3 regions of the Lysinibacillus sp. BF-4 genome follow, and region 2 is predicted to be linked to each of the others. Evidence: riboswitches for the same ligand, from Rfam matches in the RefSeq annotation. Region 2 holds a riboswitch; each other region holds the start of a gene.

Region 1 (6,459 bases), on a different contig from region 2:
GACCAAGATACAGAGCCAACCGTATTACCTGCGCGCTTCCCTAACTTATTAGTAAATGGCTCAACGGGGATTTCGGCGGGGTATGCAACTGACATTCCACCGCATAACTTGTTTGAAGCTATAGAAGCCGTACTTATGCGCCTAGATAACCCTAAGGTAACTGTTGATGAGCTAATGACGGTAATTAAAGGGCCAGACTTCCCGACGGGCGGTATTATCCAAGGTACAGATGGTATTAAAAAAGCCTACGAAACAGGGCGCGGCAAAATTGTCGTACGTGCCAAAACTGCGATTGAGCAATTAAAAGGTGGCAAAGAACAAATCGTTGTAACTGAGTTACCGTATGATGTTAATAAAGCTAATCTCGTAAAGCGTATTGATGAGCAACGCCTCGACAAAAAATTAGATGGCATTGCCGAAATCCGTGACGAATCTGACCGCACAGGGCTACGTGTCGTGATTGAACTAAAAAAAGATATCCCCGCACAAGGGATTTTAAATTATTTATTAAAAATTACGGACCTTCAAGTGACGTATAACTTTAATATGATTGCCATTCACCGTCGTCGTCCTACAATGATGACGTTACCACTGTTATTGGATGCTTATATTGAGCACCAAAAGGAAGTCGTTAAACGTCGTGCTACGTTTGATTTAGCGCGTGCTAACAAACGTATGCATCTCGTAGAAGGGTTAATCAAAGCATTATCGATTTTAGATGAAGTGATTGCGAAAATTCGTGCCTCTAAGGATAAACGAGACGCACGACAGGGCATCATGGACGCATTCGATTTCTCTGAGGCGCAAGCTGAAGCAATCGTTAGCTTACAACTTTATCGTTTAACGAATACAGATATTACAGAGCTACGTGCAGAGCATGAGGCATTACAAAAAGAAATCGCGCTATTAGAGGGTATTTTACAAAGCCCTGCCAAGCTTATCGCTGTCATTCGACGTGAGTTAAAAGCTACGCAAAAACAATTTGCTGAGCCACGCCGCTCTTTACTACAAGCTAAAATCGAAGAGCTAGAAGTAACGCTCGACGTACTAGTACCAAGTGAGGAAGTCATTGTAAGTGTAACGAAGGATGGTTATATTAAGCGGACTTCGCCGCGTTCATATAGTGCATCAAGCGGTAAAGATTTGGCGATGAAAGAGTCGGATTATGCGCTCTTTGAACAACCAATGAACACGCAACATCACTTACTGCTATTTACCAACCGCGGGCAATATATTTACCAACCTGTACATGAGCTACCTGACATTCGTTGGAAGGACCTCGGACAGCATATTTCAAGTATCGTACCACTTGAAGCTGAAGAAGAAATTATTGCTGTACATGGCTTTGCGTCAATGGATAGTACTACTGACTTTATGATGACCGTGACCGAAGCGGGGCAAGTTAAGCGTACCGTAGTAGCAGATTATAAAGTTTCGCGCTACTCACGTGCGTTAAAAACAATGAATGTTAAAAAAGAGGATGCTATGATGGCAGCCTTTATTGTAACGGATAAAGACGAGGTAACACTTGTCACAACAGAAGGACAAGCACTGCGCTTCCGTGTAGACGAAGTACCGCCAACGGGCTTACGTACTGGTGGGGTTAAAGGTATGACATTAAAAGACGAGCGTGTTATTTGGGCAGATACTGTAGATGCCAACGAACGTTTAATTATCGTAACGCAGCGTGGGGCAGTTAAAAAAATGGGCATCGAAGAAGTTACCACAAGCAACCGTGCTAAACGTGGTGTACAAATCCTAAGCATATTAAAATCCAACCCTCACCAAATTGTAGCTGTCGAAAAAGACCGCAAAGAAGCACTACTCGTTATTGAAACTGAAAAACATCAAGAAGAAATTGCGATGGGCGATTTACCGAAAAATGATCGCCTATCCAATGGTTCCTTTAAAGTAGATCCAAAAACAGACGGTGCTATCCGCGCAGTCTATCATAAAATGCCATAGTATAACGATGCTATAGCTGTTATAATGAACGTTGAATAGTAATGTAGGGGAGCTCAAACATGAGCTGAGAGACCGAATTGTAGGAATACCCTTAGAACCTGATATGGTAAAACCATCGTAGGGAACATGTACAAATGCCTCAGTAGGGTGATACATGCCTACTTGAGGCATTTTTTTATGCAGAGGAGGCGATTTTCGCGTGAAGAAATGGTTCGTTACACTAGTATTGGCAACGATGGTGCTTGCACTTGCAGCCTGTCAAGCCAAGGACAAACCAAAGGAAGATGCAGCGGAAGATAAGCTTGAAAAGGTAACAATGGTGCTCGACTGGACACCTAATACCAATCACACAGGCTTATATGTTGCAGAGGCACAAGGATTTTTTAAAGACCAGGGCTTAGACGTTGAAATCATTCAACCAGGCGATGCAGGTGCAGATCAATTGGTTGCATCAGGCAAGGCAGATTTCGGCATTAGCTACCAAGAGGGTATTACACTAGCACGTACGCAAGGTGTACCACTTGTATCAGTAGCCGCAATTATTCAACATAATACATCAGGCTTTGCCTCACCAAAGGCAAAGGAAATTACCACACCTAAAGATTTTGAAGGTAAAACTTACGGGGGCTGGGGCTCACCTATCGAAAAAGCAGTCATCGAAACCATTATGAAAGCAGACGGTGGCGATGTTGCCAAAATGGATATTATTAACGCAGGTGACGCAGACTTCTTTACAATGACTGAAAAAGACGTAGACTTTGCATGGATTTACTACGGCTGGACAGGTGTAGAGGCAGAGCTACGTGGCAAAGATATTAATATGGTCTATTTAACAGATTATAGCGATAAGCTAGATTACTATACACCTGTACTATCAACTAGCGAAAAAATGATTGACGAAAAATCAGACATCGTTAAAAAAATGGTCGCAGCTGTTGCAAAAGGCTACGAATATGCGATTGAAAACCCAGAAGACGCAGCAAATATTTTACTCGTTGCAGCGCCTGATTTATCGCAAGACCTTGTGATTAACTCACAAAAATGGCTAGCTGACAAATACCAAGACGACGCTGAGCAATGGGGCGTACAAAAACTAGACGTATGGAAAAACTATGCGGACTGGATGACAGAAAATGGCGTGCTAGAGGGCGATTTTGACCCAGAGCAAGCATTTACTAACGAATTTTTACCAAAAAAATAAGAGGTGACATCATGACAAACTCATTAATTAGTGTACAAATCATTCCTAAAACCGAGAACGTAGCAGATGTAATTCCAGCAGTAGACGCAGCAATCGCTGTAATTGACGCTTCGGGCGTTAAATACGAAGTACATCCACTCGAAACAACGATGGAAGGCGATTTAACAACATTGCTTGCTATCATCGAAAAAATGAATGTAAAAATGGTTGAACTCGGCTGCGTCAACGTTATTACACAGGTCAAAATCCTATACCAACCATCAGGCATTACGATGGATACATTAACGGAGAAGTACCGCTAATGCATAAGGTGATGAAACGAGGCGGAGCAGTAATGTTCCTCCTCGTTTTATTTATCATTTGGGAAGCTGTTGTATGGTGGCGCGACATCCCGATGTGGCTATTACCCGCTCCGAGTGCGATTTTAGCTGAAGGGTATCGTTCATTTGGCGACTTTTCTGTGCATATTTTAGCTACAACTAAACTTACATTGCTAGGGTTAGCCATTGGCGCAAGCATTGGTTTTATTATTGCGCTCCTTTTGCACCGTATGCCACTTGTTAATCAAATGGTATACCCCTTACTCATTTTATCGCAAAACGTACCAACCATCGTATTAGCACCACTATTAATCATTTGGTTTGGCTTCGGGCTATTACCTAAGCTTATTATTATTAGCTTAGTATGCTTTTTCCCTATTGTAGTGGCGATGATGGATGGCTTAAAAAATACCGACCCAACATTAAAGCACTATATGCAAATGATTGGCGCAAATCGCGGGCAAACCTTTTGGAAGCTAGAGCTACCTTATGCCATGCCATCTTTGTTTTCAGGCTTAAAAATCGCGGCTACGTATAGCGTAATGGGTGCTGTAATTTCCGAATGGCTGGGTGCTAAGCAAGGCATAGGCGTATATATGACCTATGCGCAGTCATCCTTCCGCATTGACCGTGTGTTTGTTGCCATCTTTACGATTATGTTGTTGAGTATGGCATTATTTGCGCTCATACAGCTACTCGAGCGTATTATTGTAAAAGGACAAACAAGGGAGGTATAATTATGTTACTGCAAATTACAGACTTATCTAAAAACTTCGGTGAGGTTGATGTGCTTAATCATATTTCCTTACAAGTAGCAGACGGTGAGTTTGTTGCTATTCTTGGCCCTTCAGGTAGCGGTAAAAGTACATTATTTCAGCTAGTTGGTGGTATTACCGCACCTACAGCAGGTGAGATTTTATTAAATGGCAAAAATATTAGCGGCGAAAAGGGGCATATTAGTTATATGCCACAGCAAGCGTCGCTATTTCCGTGGCGTACGGTTTTACAAAATGTAGTGCTTGCTCAAGAGGTGCAACATAAACCAAATTATGAACAAGCAACCGAGTGGCTTGAGCGCGTGGGGCTTTCGCAATTTGCCAAAGCCTACCCATCAGAGCTATCAGGCGGCATGAAACAACGAGTCGCTTTTATTCGTGCGTTGTTAAGTGACCAAAATTTGCTATGTCTTGACGAACCTTTTTCGGCATTGGATGAGTTTACACGTCTTGATATGCAAAACTGGCTGCTGTCTGTATGGGAGGAACATCGCCGCTCCGTATTATTTATTACACATAGCATTGAGGAAGCCATTTATTTAGCCGACCGCATTGTTATTTTATCCAAGCGCCCTGCACACATTAAAGAGGAGATTACTGTCCCTTTTGCGCGACCACGTAATCAAGCAATGTTAGCAACGCCAGAATTTGTGGCGTTAAAGCAGCATATTTTCAGTCAAATGGAAACGAGGGATAGTGAATGATTGACGCACATATCCATTTAGATCAATACAACAAGGAAGAGCAAGCAACCTTGCTTGCGAGTGGTGCGTCGTTTATTACAGTATCTACAGATTACGCATCTTGCTTAGCTAATTTACAACTGGCTAAGCATCCTGCCGTACATAGTGCCCTTGGTTTTCACCCTGAGCAACCTGTCGCAAGTGCTGAGCAACAAGCGGCAATTTTTACACTTATCCGCAAGCATGCCTTTGATATCGTAGCGATTGGCGAAGTGGGCTTGCCCTATTATGAGCAAGTTGACCGCGATGCGCATATCGCTTTACTTGAGCGCTTTATTGCGTTAGCAAAAGAGCTAGACAAACCAATTATTTTGCATGCTGTCTATGAAGATGCGCAAGTAGCTTGTGATCTACTCGAAAAGCATCAGCTAACACGCGCGCACTTCCACTGGTTTAAAGGCGATGCTGCAACTATCACACGTATGATTGAAAACGGTTACATGGTATCGATTACGCCTGATGTATGTTATGAGCCTGAAATACGTAGCCTTGTTGCACGTTACCCGCTCTCACAGCTCATGGTCGAAACAGATGGTCCGTGGCCTTTTGAGCAGGAGTTTTCGGGTCAACTCACAACACCTGCTATGATGGCACGTAGCATTGAAGAAATTGCACACATTAAACAATTGCCAAAAGAACAAGTCGCAACACAACTTTACAACAACACCACAACATTTTACCGACTATAGGGAGGGTTTAGCATGGCATTTTTATCACTACAACAATTACCATTACCACAGGTTACTAAGCTATGGAACGGAGCCTTTGTTAATTATATGAAGCCAATGGGCATTACAGAGGATGTATTACAAGCGCGTATGAAACAGTACGCTATTTCGCCAGAGTATTCCACAGTAGCGACGATTGAGGATGAGTATGCGGGAGTAATGCTGTTTGGCTTAAAAGGCAATCTTGCTTGGATTGGTGGCATGGCAACATTACCAAATTACCGAGGCTATGGCATTGGCCGCTCATTAGTGGCACATGCGATTTCCTTAGCACAAAGCTTACATGTTAAAGAGTTACGTCTAGAGGTTATTGTAGGTAACGAAAAAGCCGAGAACCTTTACCGTTCGACAAACTTTACGATCATTAATACACTAGCTGTAGCTAAAGGCACGCTAGCGCATTACCGTGAGTCACCCATTCAATTAAAGCCAACACGCGTCAATGATTGGCATTTAGCTACGCAACCTAATAGCACCTCGTGGGAAACACGACTAGAGGCTAGCGATAATGTACATGACATTTATTTAAAGGAGCAGCGCCTTGGTTATATTTGTTTCCGTGAAGAGGGGAAGGGGCTATACATCCAGCAGTTTGTACTAGTAGAGCCAACACAAGCGCTTGTAGAAGCGGTGCTTACTGAGCTTCACACACTCTATGGCAATGTAAGTTGTAAAGTGCACCAAATGGATGCAGAGAGTGAGCTCTATAGTTATTTACAAACGCTC
Region 2 (6,459 bases):
AGAAAGAGCTTCCTCACTTGCACCTAACAACATATCTTTACCACTCATTGAAACGTGAGAACCTATTAACAATTATCTCGCTCCTTATTTACCACGCGCGCGTTTGCGGCGTTCCTTACGTTTAATTTCGTCCATTTTCCAGCCCATTTTTTTCTTGTAGGCCGGTTTAACCTTTTTAGGTTTACGGACTTTTGATTTAGCAATTTGGTCAATCTCATTTACTTGACGCACACGGTTTTTACGTGCATGACGGTCTTTAAGCTCAACAAACTCACCATTAACAAGGTCTTTATGTTGAAGCGGAATGCCCATCTTATCTAAGCGTGCTACTGCATCCTCATCTGATGGCTCAAATAATGTAATTGCAGTACCTTTGTTACCAGCACGTGCAGTACGACCAACACGGTGAACAAAGAACTCTAAATCATCTGGAATTTCGTAGTTAATTACATGTGAAATCCCTTGAATATCAATACCACGTGCAGCAAGGTCTGTCGCTACGATGTATTGGAACTCAAGATCACGAATTTGCTTCATTACTTTACGACGGTCACGCGGACTTAAATCACCGTGGATTTGCCCTGTGCGTACACCATTTGAGTTTAAGAAGTGTGCTACGCTCTCTGCTGTTTTACGTGTATTAGTAAAAATGACCGCAATATACGGGTTAATGGCCTTAGCAATTTCTAGTAAACGTGCATTACGTGATTTTGAACGTGTTGGCACAAGATAGAAATCAATATTTTCGGCAACAGGGCGCTTGTCCTTCATATTAATATGAGTTGGTGCATCCATATATTTTTTAAGGAAAGGTTGTAATTTCTCAGGGATTGTTGCTGAGAACACGTACATTTCAAGGTTTTCTGGCATGCTTGATGCAAAGCCGTCAATTTCCTCGATGAAGCCCATGTCAAAGGCAAGGTCTGCCTCATCCACTACTAAAATATTAGCTGTGTGTACATGTAGGGCATTTTCTTTTACAAGGTCACGAATACGACCTGGTGTACCTACTACGATATGTGGTTGCACCGTTAATTTTTCGATATCACGTTTTTTATCCGTACCACCGATATATAGTTTAGTGCGGATTTCCGTGTGCGCTACTAATTGGTTAAGCGCCTCGTAAATTTGTTGTGCTAGCTCACGTGTTGGCGATGTAATAACCGCTTGTACCGTTTGCTCCCCTTCGTTAATACGCTGCACAATAGGTAATAGGAAACTATGCGTTTTACCTGTACCTGTATGTGCTTGTCCGATAGCACTCTTACCTTTTAAGATAAGCGGGATAATTTCCTTTTGAATTGGTGTTGGCTCTGTAAAGCCTAACTCAGCGATGGCCTCTTGTAAAAAAGGCTTAAATTGATAATCTGTGTATTTTGACATTGTAATGCCTCCTGACTGTTTCATTATTGTAACACGTTTCTACGCATTCGCCTATTATACATCATGTGTCAAGCATTGCTTTCTTTGTACTATTAACTAGTGTCCGTTATAATAGGGGCATGTAACTATGAAAGGGGCACCATGATGCAAGTAATTAAAATTAATCCTCGTGGCTATTGCTACGGTGTTGTTGATGCAATGGTTATTGCACGCAACGCAGCACTCGACAAGAGTTTACCTCGTCCAATTTATATTTTAGGGATGATTGTACACAACAAACATGTCACTGATGCATTTGAGGCGGATGGCATTATTACGCTAGACGGCGAAAATCGCTTAGATATTATTCGTCAGGTAGATAAAGGCACTGTTATTTATACAGCGCACGGTGTTTCACCTGAAATTCGTAAAATCGCGAAAGAAAAAGGCTTAGTAGCTATCGACGCTACTTGCCCTGATGTAACGGTAACGCATGACTTAATTGCCGAAAAATCAGCAGAAGGCTATGACATTATTTACATCGGCAAAAAAAACCATCCAGAACCAGAAGGTGCAATCGGCGTAGCACCTGACCACGTTCACCTTGTACAAAATCCTGAGGATGCCGCAGCACTTAACTTAACAAATGAAAAACTACTGGTGACTAACCAAACAACAATGAGCCAGTGGGATGTTCTTCACATTATGGAAGTATTAAAAGAAAAATACCCACATATCGAAGTACACCAAGAAATTTGCCTTGCCACACAAGTGCGTCAAGAAGCTGTAGCTAACCAAGCGGGCGTAGCTGATTTATTAATCGTTGTGGGCGACCCAATGTCTAATAACTCTAACCGCCTAACACAAGTATCAGAAGAAATTGCGCATACTAAATCGTACCGTATTGCAGATGTTGGCGAGCTAAAACTTGAGTGGCTACAAGGTGTAGATACAGTAGCAGTAACAGCTGGTGCATCAACACCAACACCAATCGTTAAAGAAGTGATTAACTTCCTTGACCAATACGATCCAACAAACCCTGACACGCATAAAATTGAGCGTACGGTGTCACTAGACCGCATTTTACCAAAAATTAAAACACCAAAACCAGTCGAAAAAATCATGCCAACCGACTGATAGGTAAGAGGACGAGCCACTGCGCCGTCCTCTTTTTTGACTTTACTTACGCGCTCACCTATGGTTAAGAGGAAGCACTAGGGGTGCCAGTTTGGCTGAGAGAGTCCCTTAGAACCTGACCTAGCTCATACTAGCGTAGGAAAGTGTAACGCCCCCGCTTCAAAAAAGTTTTAGGAGGCAATGGAAATGCAATTTACTGACCGTTTATTTACTAAGGTAGCGCCTGTATGGCAAAGCTATCTTGAGCACCCTTTTGTCAAAGGAATTGGTGATGGCACGTTAGCACATGACAAATTTATTCACTACATGAAGCAAGATTATATTTATTTAATCGAATATGCGCGCGTCTTTGCATTAGGTGCGGCCAAGGCAAATGACCTTAAAACAATGACGCTATTCGCTAATTTATTACACGGCACGATGAATTTCGAAATGGATTTGCACCGCGATTATGCCAAACAATTTGGTATTACACCTGAGGAACTTGAGGCAACTGAGCCATCTGCAACAATGACATCCTACACGAGTTACATGCTTAGCCAAGCACAACTAGGCGGTGTAGAAAACACAATCGCAGCCGTACTTGCTTGCGCATGGAGTTATAACTGGATTGGTACAGCTCTTGCAAAAATCCCTAATACTACAAGCCATGAGTTTTACGGCAATTGGGTACGCATGTATGCATCAGAAGAATTTAGCGCACTCGCTAACGACACTATCGCGATGATGAATGACGTTGCGCGTGACCTACCTGAGCATAAGCTGCAACAACTCGAAACCATCTTCATTACGACATGCTATTACGAATATATGTTTTGGGAAATGGCAGAGACTAAGGCCATGTGGCCACTTCCTGCCCTTGCACACCACTAAACAACAGCACGGCACTGAGATTATTCAGTGCCGTGCTTTTTTGTCTACATGGTCATTTACTGTCTATCATTTTTTTGTACACTGAAGCAATAACAAGGGGGATTTTTTATGAAAAAAATTATTAAAAACATTTCCTTTTGGTAAATAAAGGTCCTCGTCCTATTAACAAATTAGGACGAGGACTTTTTTAGTGCATCATAAACGGTTTACTATAACGCACTTCACCGCGCATAGAGAGCGGCGTTTGTAGCGGCAATACCATAAAGGCTTGTTGTGGCACTTCAAACGGAGCCGTAATACTAAATTGCGCGGCTGGCACAAAACCAAAGCGTGGGTAATATGTCGGGTGCCCTAACACAATAATCGCTTGATAGCCTAAAACACGGGCACGCGCAATAGCCGCTTCGATTAACCGAGTACCGAGTCCGTGATTTTGGTAACCAGGTAGCACACTAATAGGCGCTAACGCTAAAGCCTCCGCCTCACCTACATGAACGCGCGTCAACAAGCATTGGCCTACAACCTCCTCCTGATGTAGCGCTACTAAAGATAACGCTGGGATAAAGGCGTCGCTTAATCGCAAACGTGATACTAATTGATGCTCCTTGTGATCACTCATTGCCTCACGCTCAAAAGCAAGGCGCACCACATCCTCTGTATTGCTGTAGTGTTTTGGTTGTTCTTGTGTTAGTACAATATCCATGTCACTCCTACTTTCCATCACGCCATAATTTGCTTGGCCAGTATACTACCTTTCCTAAAGCAGCAAGTAATGCTGGGACAAGCAATGGGCGCACAATAAAGGTATCTAATACAATACCCAAGGCAGTCACAATTCCAAACTGCACTAATAATTGGATAGGTAGTGAAGCAAGAACCATAAAAGTGCCTGCTAAAATAATACCTGCTGACGTAATAACAGCTCCTGTTGAAGCTACGCCATTTTCAATCGCTTGTAAGTGATTAATACCATTTTGGCGGTTTTTCCATACTTCCGAAATCATAAAAATATTATAGTCATTGCCAAGTGCCACAATAAAGACAAAGCTATAAAGTGGGATTGCACTTGCCATTGCAGATTGCCCTAAAACATAATGAATAATTAGCCAACCTGCACCAAGCGCTGCAAAGAAGGACACCACAACAGTGGCCATTAAACTTACCGCTGTAACTGGTGCGCGTAAATAAAGCACTAACAACACAAATATAATCACAATCATCGTTGGTTGAATGAGTTTTTCGTCCGCTTCTTGTACTGTCTTTGTATCTACTTGCTCACTCGTTTCGCCGCCTAACCAAAAGGCATCAGCGCCAACAAGTTCGCCTAGATCTTGCTTCATTTGCCCTAAATCTGTCATCGCTTGCACAGCATACGGGTTTTCTTTTAAATCAACACTATATAATTGATAGCCGTCTGCTTGCTGCGGCTTAGCTACTTTGCCCACATAAGGTAAAGCGGCCAGCGCATCCGTAATATCCTCATCCGTTTTAACAATCACACTCACTGGTGCAAGCTCTCCTGCTGTAAAGTGTTCCTCAATAATTGCAAACCCTTCACGTGATGGCATATCTTCAGGGAATGACGATAATAAATCATAACTAAACTCAATTTTTGGCGAAACCGCCGCTAGTCCTACTAAAATCAGTGCGGTAACCGCAATGACTAACCAATGGCGCTTGACCGTAAAGCGACCAATTTTACGCATAATTCGGTGTGGTGGTTTTGGTGCTACGTAAGGTTTACCTTTCTTACTAGCGTGCGCTCGCGCCATTTCTTCTGTACGTGGGATAAATGGCCAAAAAGCATAACGCCCTAATAGTCCTAAAATTGCAGGAAGTAATGTAAGCACAGCGATCGCCGTAATTAAAATACCAAAACTAAATGGAATGGCAAAGCGATGAAACGCTCCGTAATTTGCTAGTAATAAGGTTAATAACCCAATTACTACAGTAGCCGCACTCATAATAATAGCGCCGCCTGCTGCACGAAGCGATTGAGTTAATGCCTTTAATTTATTAGGTTCTATTAATAGCGTATCGCGGTAGCGAGTAATTAAAAATAAACAATAATCCGTACCTGCACCAAACAATAGGACAATCATAATCGATACGGCTTGTGCGTCTTTTACTAGCCAACCTGCCTCCGTCATTGCCCCAAGCAATGGGCTAACAACTAAAAAGGCAATCCCTACAACGACTAATGGGATAATTGCTAAAAGTGGTGAGCGATAAATAACTAATAAAATAACTAAAATAATAAGTACAGTCGCTGCCATTAGCTGAAAATCAGCGGACTTAAATAAATCGGTTGCATCTACCGAAATCCCGACAGGACCTGAGTAGCGAGCATGTAGTACATCCTCTGATAACTTCGCGCTATAGGGATTTTCGCCTGTAATTGTTTTCGTTAAAGTCGTAATATCCGCTAAGCTATCCTTTAACGCAGCCGTACTCGCATCCTCCTTAAAGAAAATCGGTGTAACAAGCGCCTTACCATCCTCCGACACTGAGCCCATCAATGCTTGTGCTGGGATTGTGCCTAATGGTGGGATAAATTGTTGCGTTGCGAGTGGATTTATTTCAAGCTCCTTATACAAAGCTTGTACACCCTTAATGTCTGCCTCTGTTAAACCTGCATCACGTTGCCACGTAATTAATAACGGTATCCCCGCGTTACTCGCAAAGTGCTCCGCCTTTAACTCAGCCGCTTGCATAGACATTTGGTCTGCTGGTAAATTAACAAGCGCTACGTTATCTATACTATTAATTTGCGGAAACAACTTCCCTAGCAAAAGTGCAAGCACTACCCACAGCGCTAATATAACAACGCGCATAGGGCCCTTCTCAAAAAATTTGGTCATTATTTTTCCCTCCATCCCTTATACAAACATTGTACAGAAGTTGTACAACATTTGACAAGCGTCACTTTTTTACGTTGAATAGATATATCCGAAAACAAAATCGAGGAGATCGTATGAACAGTACAACGTATACCATTCAACAAGTAGCCGAGCAAACAGGTTTGTCTAAACAGGTCATCCGTAAATGGGAAACCCGCTACGGAGTCATCCAACCTGCACGGCTCGC
Region 3 (6,459 bases), on a different contig from region 2:
AAACGTCAAGCATCACGTTGTTTTCATTGTCTACATCTTTAGCGAGTGCGATAAGGGCGCGGTTAATTAATGCCTCATGGCCTGCTGGGTTTTCGTAGAGCGTGTTCCAAGCGCGTACAATCAGAGCTAGGTCTGTGCTAGCGAGTGCAGTCTCTAACTCCTCTGCAGGAAGCGGCTCACTAAATATAGCGTAAGGGTCAACATAGGTTGTCGTGAAAATTTGAGATAACCAATCAATTTCACTTTGAGCGATGACATGATCCTCATTATGAATACGCGCTATAATCGCGTTGTTTTCTTTAAAAATTATGCCGCCTGAGAATTGTGCAAGCTCAGCGCCTTGAATGACAAAACTTGTGATGGGTAAGGCATAACGATTGGCAATGACTGTATAGTCGAGATTACTATCGAGCGCCTCGATAAACTGCTTAGCGGTGACGTCTGGCAGTACCTCATTGGCAATAAGTTCGTGGTAGGGCATCGGGCGATAGTAAAAGTCTGCGGCAATTTGTTTTGCATGAAGCGTACATTGCCCATTTTCGGTAATCATACGTAATGCTACGCCTTCTGCTGTCAACTGGACTTCTTCGTATAAAATAGTGTCACCTGCGTGTAGCTCACCTTGTTGTGAGATGGCCCCGTCTACATGCAAAATCACAAAGGCTTTAGCTGTAAAGCCACCTTCTGTATTAATAAAAATATGGTCATCGACAATTTGAGTAATGATAGCATCATGTAGCCCACCTTCAATCACCTCGGCAAAGTTAGGCTCAAGTTGTTCTTGGATGTTGGTAAAGTCAATCATAGATAGGCCTAGCTTTTCTTCAAAGCGCGCCGTTTCTTCTGCTTGCCATTGAATAAAATCGTCCCGTACATCTTTAGGTAATGTAGGGCGGTTAAGCGTGCCATCCTCTACGTAAGGTATAAAACGCTGTGGTAACACCTTAAGTAATGGAAGCTTAGCTGCCTCTAGCTCCTCTGTATGTATGCGATCAGGATTAACACCGTCATTGCGGTAATACGTATAGAGCGTTTCCCAATCTTCAGGTAGGGTTAAGGCGTTTGCGTATTGCTGGCGTAAATAATCTTCATAAGTTAAATGCCACATTTTGTGCCACATCCTTTCTTGTGCTTTAGTATAGCAAACATTGACCATGGAAAAAAATGAACATACTATTAAAGAAGAAGGGAAGTGGGCAAAATGTATCTCGGCATGATTTTTTTTAAGATTGTTGCCCCGATTTTAGTTTTACTTGTGGTGGGTGGCTTATTACAAAAGAAATTTACGTTTAATTTAAAGGCATTATCCCAATTAATTACGTATTGTTTTATGCCAGCGGCTGTTTTTGTTAATTTATATCATACTGAAATTAATATGAGTGTTTTAGGGCAAGTATTTTTATTTATTGTGTTATTTATTGGTGGGCAAATGATTACGGCACGTCTTGTAGCGGGTGCGCTTAAACTGCCTAAACAAGAAGCGGCAGTGTTTAAAAATAGTGTCGTGCTCATTAATTCAGGTAACTACGGTATACCTGTAGCGCAAATGATTTTTGCGAGTCAGCCGATAGGTGTAGCTATTCAAGTTATTTTAGTTATTTTTCAAAATATGACGACCTACACGTACGGCTTATATAATTTAATCTCATCTACTAAATCAGGTAGTGCCATTGTACGCGATTTCTTTAAGATGCCTATTGTGCATGCGTTAGTTATTGGTATTGTGATGAATGTATTTCAGATTGAGTTACCTGTTTTTTTAAGCTTGCCTGTGAATTATATTGCCGATGGTTTTGTGGCGGTAGCACTCATTACATTAGGTGCACAGCTTTCGCAACTTGAAATGCGCTCTATCTTTAATAAAACCGTTTTTGTTAGTTGTTTTACCCGTTTAGTTATTGGGCCATTAACAGCATTGCTTGTGATTTTTGGTTTGGGGCTCACGGGTGTTGTAGCTAAATCGTTATTTATCGCAAGCTCATTTCCAACATCGCGCAATAGCTCAAGCCTTGCGCTTGAGTATGATATTGATGCAGATACAGCAGCACAAACCGTATTATTTTCGACAATTGTAAGTTGTATTACAGTTACAATTGTTATTTACGTTGCAGAAGTATTATTTGGGTGAGGTAGCTTTCGGGCGTATTATCTTGTATACTAAGAAGCACAACTGAATAAGTAATAACTAGGGGGGTCCGATGAGTCGGGCTGAGAGAGAAACGCGATGAAGTTTCGTTACCCTTTGGACCTGATCTGGCTCATACCAGCGTAGGGAAGTTAGTAAGCGCGCTCTTTTTTTGCGTGCCTCTAAATCATACGACTATGACCAGATTCTTTCTTAGAATCTGGTTTTTTTATGTCCCACGTGTTATGCGAGGTCGGTTCCTTTTACCAACAAACAAAAGGAGCGATTTTAGTAATGACAACAACAATTAGCGAAAAAAACATGGCCATCATGTCAAGTTTTGATGGTAGTACAAAGGTTTATGTAGAGGGAAGCCGTCCAGATATTCAAGTGCCAATGCGCGAGATTGGTTTAAGTCCAACTACAGGTCATTTTGGTGAAGAAGACAACGCCCCTGTGCGCGTATATGACACGAGCGGCCCGTATACGGATGAAAATTATACGGTAGATATTACAAAAGGCTTGCCTGCACTACGCCGTAATTGGATTGTAGAACGCGGTGATGTTGAGGAGTACGAGGGACGTGACATCAAGCCAGAGGATAATGGCTACCGTCGTGCAGATGATCCACGTGCCAATGAAAATGTATTTCCTGCTTTAAAGCGCAAGCCACTTCGTGCAAAGAAGGGCGCTAATGTAACGCAAATGCATTACGCTAAGCAAGGCATCATTACACCAGAAATGGAGTTCATTGCGATTCGTGAAAACGTTGAACCATCATTTGTGCGTGATGAGGTAGCGCGCGGACGTGCGATTATCCCTTCAAACATTAACCACCCTGAGGCAGAGCCAATGATTATTGGTCGTAACTTTCATGTGAAGATTAACGCTAATATTGGTAACTCTGCGGTTACATCTTCTATTGCTGAAGAAGTAGAAAAAATGACGTGGGCAACACGTTGGGGCGCAGATAATATTATGGATTTATCAACGGGTAAAAACATTCATACTACACGCGAGTGGATTATTCGTAACTCGGCAGTTCCTGTAGGGACAGTACCAATTTATCAAGCATTAGAGAAGGTAAACGGTGTAGCTGAAGATTTAACATGGGAAGTATTCCGTGACACACTAATTGAGCAAGCGGAACAAGGTGTAGATTACTTTACCATCCATGCGGGTGTGCGTTTACACTATGTACCAATGACAGCAAAGCGCGTAACAGGCATTGTCTCTCGTGGTGGCTCAATCATGGCACAGTGGTGCTTATTCCATCACAAAGAGAGCTTCCTTTACACACATTTTGAAGATATTTGTGAAATTATGAAGGCTTATGACGTTGCCTTTTCATTAGGTGACGGCTTACGTCCAGGCTCTATTGCGGACGCTAATGATGAGGCGCAGTTTGCAGAGCTAGAAACATTAGGTGAACTAACAGAAATTGCTTGGAAGCATGACGTGCAGGTAATGGTTGAAGGACCAGGTCACGTGCCAATGCATAAAATTAAAGAAAATATGGATAAGCAATTAGAGATGTGCCATGAAGCACCGTTTTATACACTTGGCCCATTAACAACAGATATTGCGCCAGGTTATGACCACATTACGTCAGCTATTGGTGCGGCAATGATCGGTTGGTTTGGTACAGCGATGCTTTGCTATGTAACGCCTAAGGAACATTTAGGCTTACCAAACCGTGATGATGTACGTACGGGTGTAATTACGTATAAAATTGCGGCACATGCAGCAGATCTTGCTAAAGGACATCCAGGTGCACAACAGCGTGACGATGCATTATCAAAAGCACGTTTTGAATTCCGCTGGCGCGATCAATTTAATTTATCATTGGATCCTGAGCGCGCAGCTGAGTATCATGACGAAACGTTACCAGCTGAAGGCGCTAAAACAGCGCACTTCTGTTCAATGTGTGGACCAAAATTCTGCAGTATGCGTATTTCGCAGGACATTCGTAATTATGCGAAAGACAATAAGCTAGATACTACTGAAGCTATTGAACAAGGTATGCAGGAGAAGGCTGAGGAATTTAAAAAATCAGGCGGCGGCGTTTACCAATAAAGTAAAAAAGTAATTTCGTCTGCGGACGAAATTACTTTTTTTGTTGACAATGATTATTGAACATGATAAGTTTTATACAGGCAATAAAGTTTCCTTTAGGAAAGTTTATTGTAAGTTGACAGTTAAACCTTACAAAGCATTGCCGCTACTATTCGTTTGTGGTGGACCTATCGTAGCAAACGCAATGTAATTTTCCTTAGCACTGTTCCTCCTACAAAACGAGTGCTAAAGCAGTTGTTGTGTCATCCCTAAAACTGCATGTTCATGTGAAGCTGTACGAAAAGTGCTAACGCGCTATTTCGTACAGTTTTTTTGTGGCAAAAATAATTATTTTAGCACAGCACTGTTAAGCCAATTTAGGTTTATATGAAGCAATTGTTACTACTTTGTAAACGCAATGTAAATTTTGTGAGATAACAATTAAAAGTGATTTACTTTCTACAGTTTTTTAGGAATAATGTAGGTTGAGAGTTATGCGGAAAGGGTGTAATATTTTGGAGCTGAATTGGCAAGAAATGATATTCCAATTCGTTGGAGGATTGGGTCTATTTCTATTTGCGATTAAGTATATGGGCGATGGTCTGCAAAAAGCAGCAGGCGACCGCTTGCGTGACATTTTAGACCGTTTTACAACTAACCCATTAATGGGTGTGCTTGTAGGTATTTTTGTAACAGTATTAATTCAGTCGAGTTCTGGTACGACCGTTATTACAGTAGGGCTCGTTAGTGCTGGTTTTATGACATTACGACAAGCAATTGGTGTTATTATGGGGGCCAACATTGGTACTACAGTAACAGCGTTTATTATTGGTATTGATGTAGGTGAGTATGCGTATCCTATTATATTCATAGGTGCTGTCATGCTATTCTTCTTTAAAAAGAATCGCATCCAAAATATTGGACAAATTTTATTCGGCTTTGGTGGTTTATTCATCGGTTTAGAAATGATGAGTACAGGTATGAAGCCACTGCGCGAGTTCCCAGCGTTTATTGATATGACGCTAAGCATGAGTGACTCGCCAGTACTTGGTGTACTTGTCGGTACAATTTTCACATTAATCGTACAATCATCTTCAGCAACAGTAGGTATTTTACAAGGGCTATATGCTGAAGGTTTAATTGATTTAAAGGGTGCACTACCTGTACTATTTGGTGATAATATTGGTACAACAATTACAGCAGTGCTTGCAGCATTAGGTGCCTCAGTAGCGGCGCGTCGTGCAGCAGCCACTCACGTGTTATTTAACGTGGTAGGTTCGATTGTCTTCTTATTAATTTTAGGTTTATTTACAAGCTATGTAGAATGGCTGTCTGCTGTTTTAGGCTTAGAGCCAAAAATGCAAATTGCATTTGCGCATGGTTCGTTTAACGTAGCTAACACATTGCTACAATTGCCATTCATTGGTGCATGGGCATATATTGTTACGAAGTTAATCCCAGGTGAGGATACGGTAATTGAGTATAAGCCAAAGCACTTAGACGAAGCATTAATCGCGCAGTCACCTTCAATTGCTTTAGGTCAAGCGAAGCAAGAAGTTGTACGTATGGGTGAGTTTAGTGTTCAAGGTTTACAAGAAACACTAAAATACTTACAAACAGGCGAGGAAAAACACGCCAACCTTACAACACAACTAGAAGAAGCAATTAATATTTTAGACGAAAAAACAACTGATTATTTAGTGACACTATCTAAGCAGTCATTATCAAATACAGACTCACAGGTGCACCATGCATTACTTGATAGCATCCGTGATATTGAGCGTATTGGTGATCACTTCGAAAATCTAGTAGAGCTAATTAACTTCAAAGGCAATAACCGTGTGCGCTTAAGTGAAGAAGCAATGGACGAATTAGTTGAGATGTTTGAGCTAACAGTTGATACAGTTAGCCTATCAATTAAAGCATTAGATCAACGTAGCGAAGAGTTTGCACATGAAGTAATCGAAAAAGAAGATAAAATTGATGAGATGGAACGTAAGCTTCGTAAGCGCCACATTCACCGTTTAAATCAAGGTGTATGTTCAGGCTCTGCAGGTATTGTGTTTGTTGACATCATTAGTAATTTAGAGCGTATTGGTGACCACGCAGTAAATATTGCTGAAGCCATCCTAGACGATACGTATTAATTAACAAGCATCATTGCCCTCGAGGCAATGATGCTTTTTTGCTTTTTGCTGTAATAATAGGTAGTATAAATGATAATGATATTCAATTAGGAGGACGTAATGAACTACCAACACTATATGTATGTAGTAAAT

The links. A riboswitch is a leader RNA that binds a small molecule or an ion and turns the genes downstream of it on or off. The one in region 2 is predicted to bind thiamine pyrophosphate.
Region 1: another riboswitch for thiamine pyrophosphate. It lies ahead of CH76_RS07530 (ABC transporter substrate-binding protein); the one in region 2 lies ahead of tenA (thiaminase II).
Region 3: another riboswitch for thiamine pyrophosphate. It lies ahead of thiC (phosphomethylpyrimidine synthase ThiC); the one in region 2 lies ahead of tenA (thiaminase II).

Annotation. Positions count from the first base shown of each region.
Region 1 is NZ_JPUW01000018.1:10,550-17,008, reverse strand. It holds gene parC (DNA topoisomerase IV subunit A) at 1-1,965, shown strand, start outside; TPP riboswitch at 2,001-2,106, shown strand; gene CH76_RS07530 (ABC transporter substrate-binding protein) at 2,165-3,166, shown strand; gene CH76_RS07525 (thiamine-binding protein) at 3,178-3,468, shown strand; gene CH76_RS07520 (ABC transporter permease) at 3,468-4,223, shown strand; gene CH76_RS07515 (ABC transporter ATP-binding protein) at 4,226-4,966, shown strand; gene CH76_RS07510 (TatD family hydrolase) at 4,963-5,694, shown strand; gene CH76_RS07505 (GNAT family N-acetyltransferase) at 5,707-6,459, shown strand, end outside.
Region 2 is NZ_JPUW01000032.1:4,521-10,979, forward strand. It holds gene CH76_RS10130 (deoxyribonuclease IV) at 1-72, opposite strand, end outside; gene CH76_RS10135 (DEAD/DEAH box helicase) at 85-1,383, opposite strand; gene CH76_RS10140 (4-hydroxy-3-methylbut-2-enyl diphosphate reductase) at 1,528-2,499, shown strand; TPP riboswitch at 2,569-2,658, shown strand; gene tenA (thiaminase II) at 2,686-3,372, shown strand; gene CH76_RS10150 (GNAT family N-acetyltransferase) at 3,560-4,075, opposite strand; gene CH76_RS10155 (MMPL family transporter) at 4,083-6,233, opposite strand; gene CH76_RS10160 (MerR family transcriptional regulator) at 6,347-6,459, shown strand, end outside.
Region 3 is NZ_JPUW01000044.1:87-6,545, forward strand. It holds gene CH76_RS11735 (DUF4085 family protein) at 1-1,108, opposite strand, end outside; gene CH76_RS11740 (AEC family transporter) at 1,202-2,128, shown strand; TPP riboswitch at 2,178-2,292, shown strand; gene thiC (phosphomethylpyrimidine synthase ThiC) at 2,420-4,201, shown strand; gene CH76_RS11750 (Na/Pi cotransporter family protein) at 4,717-6,327, shown strand; gene CH76_RS11755 (helix-turn-helix domain-containing protein) at 6,427-6,459, shown strand, end outside.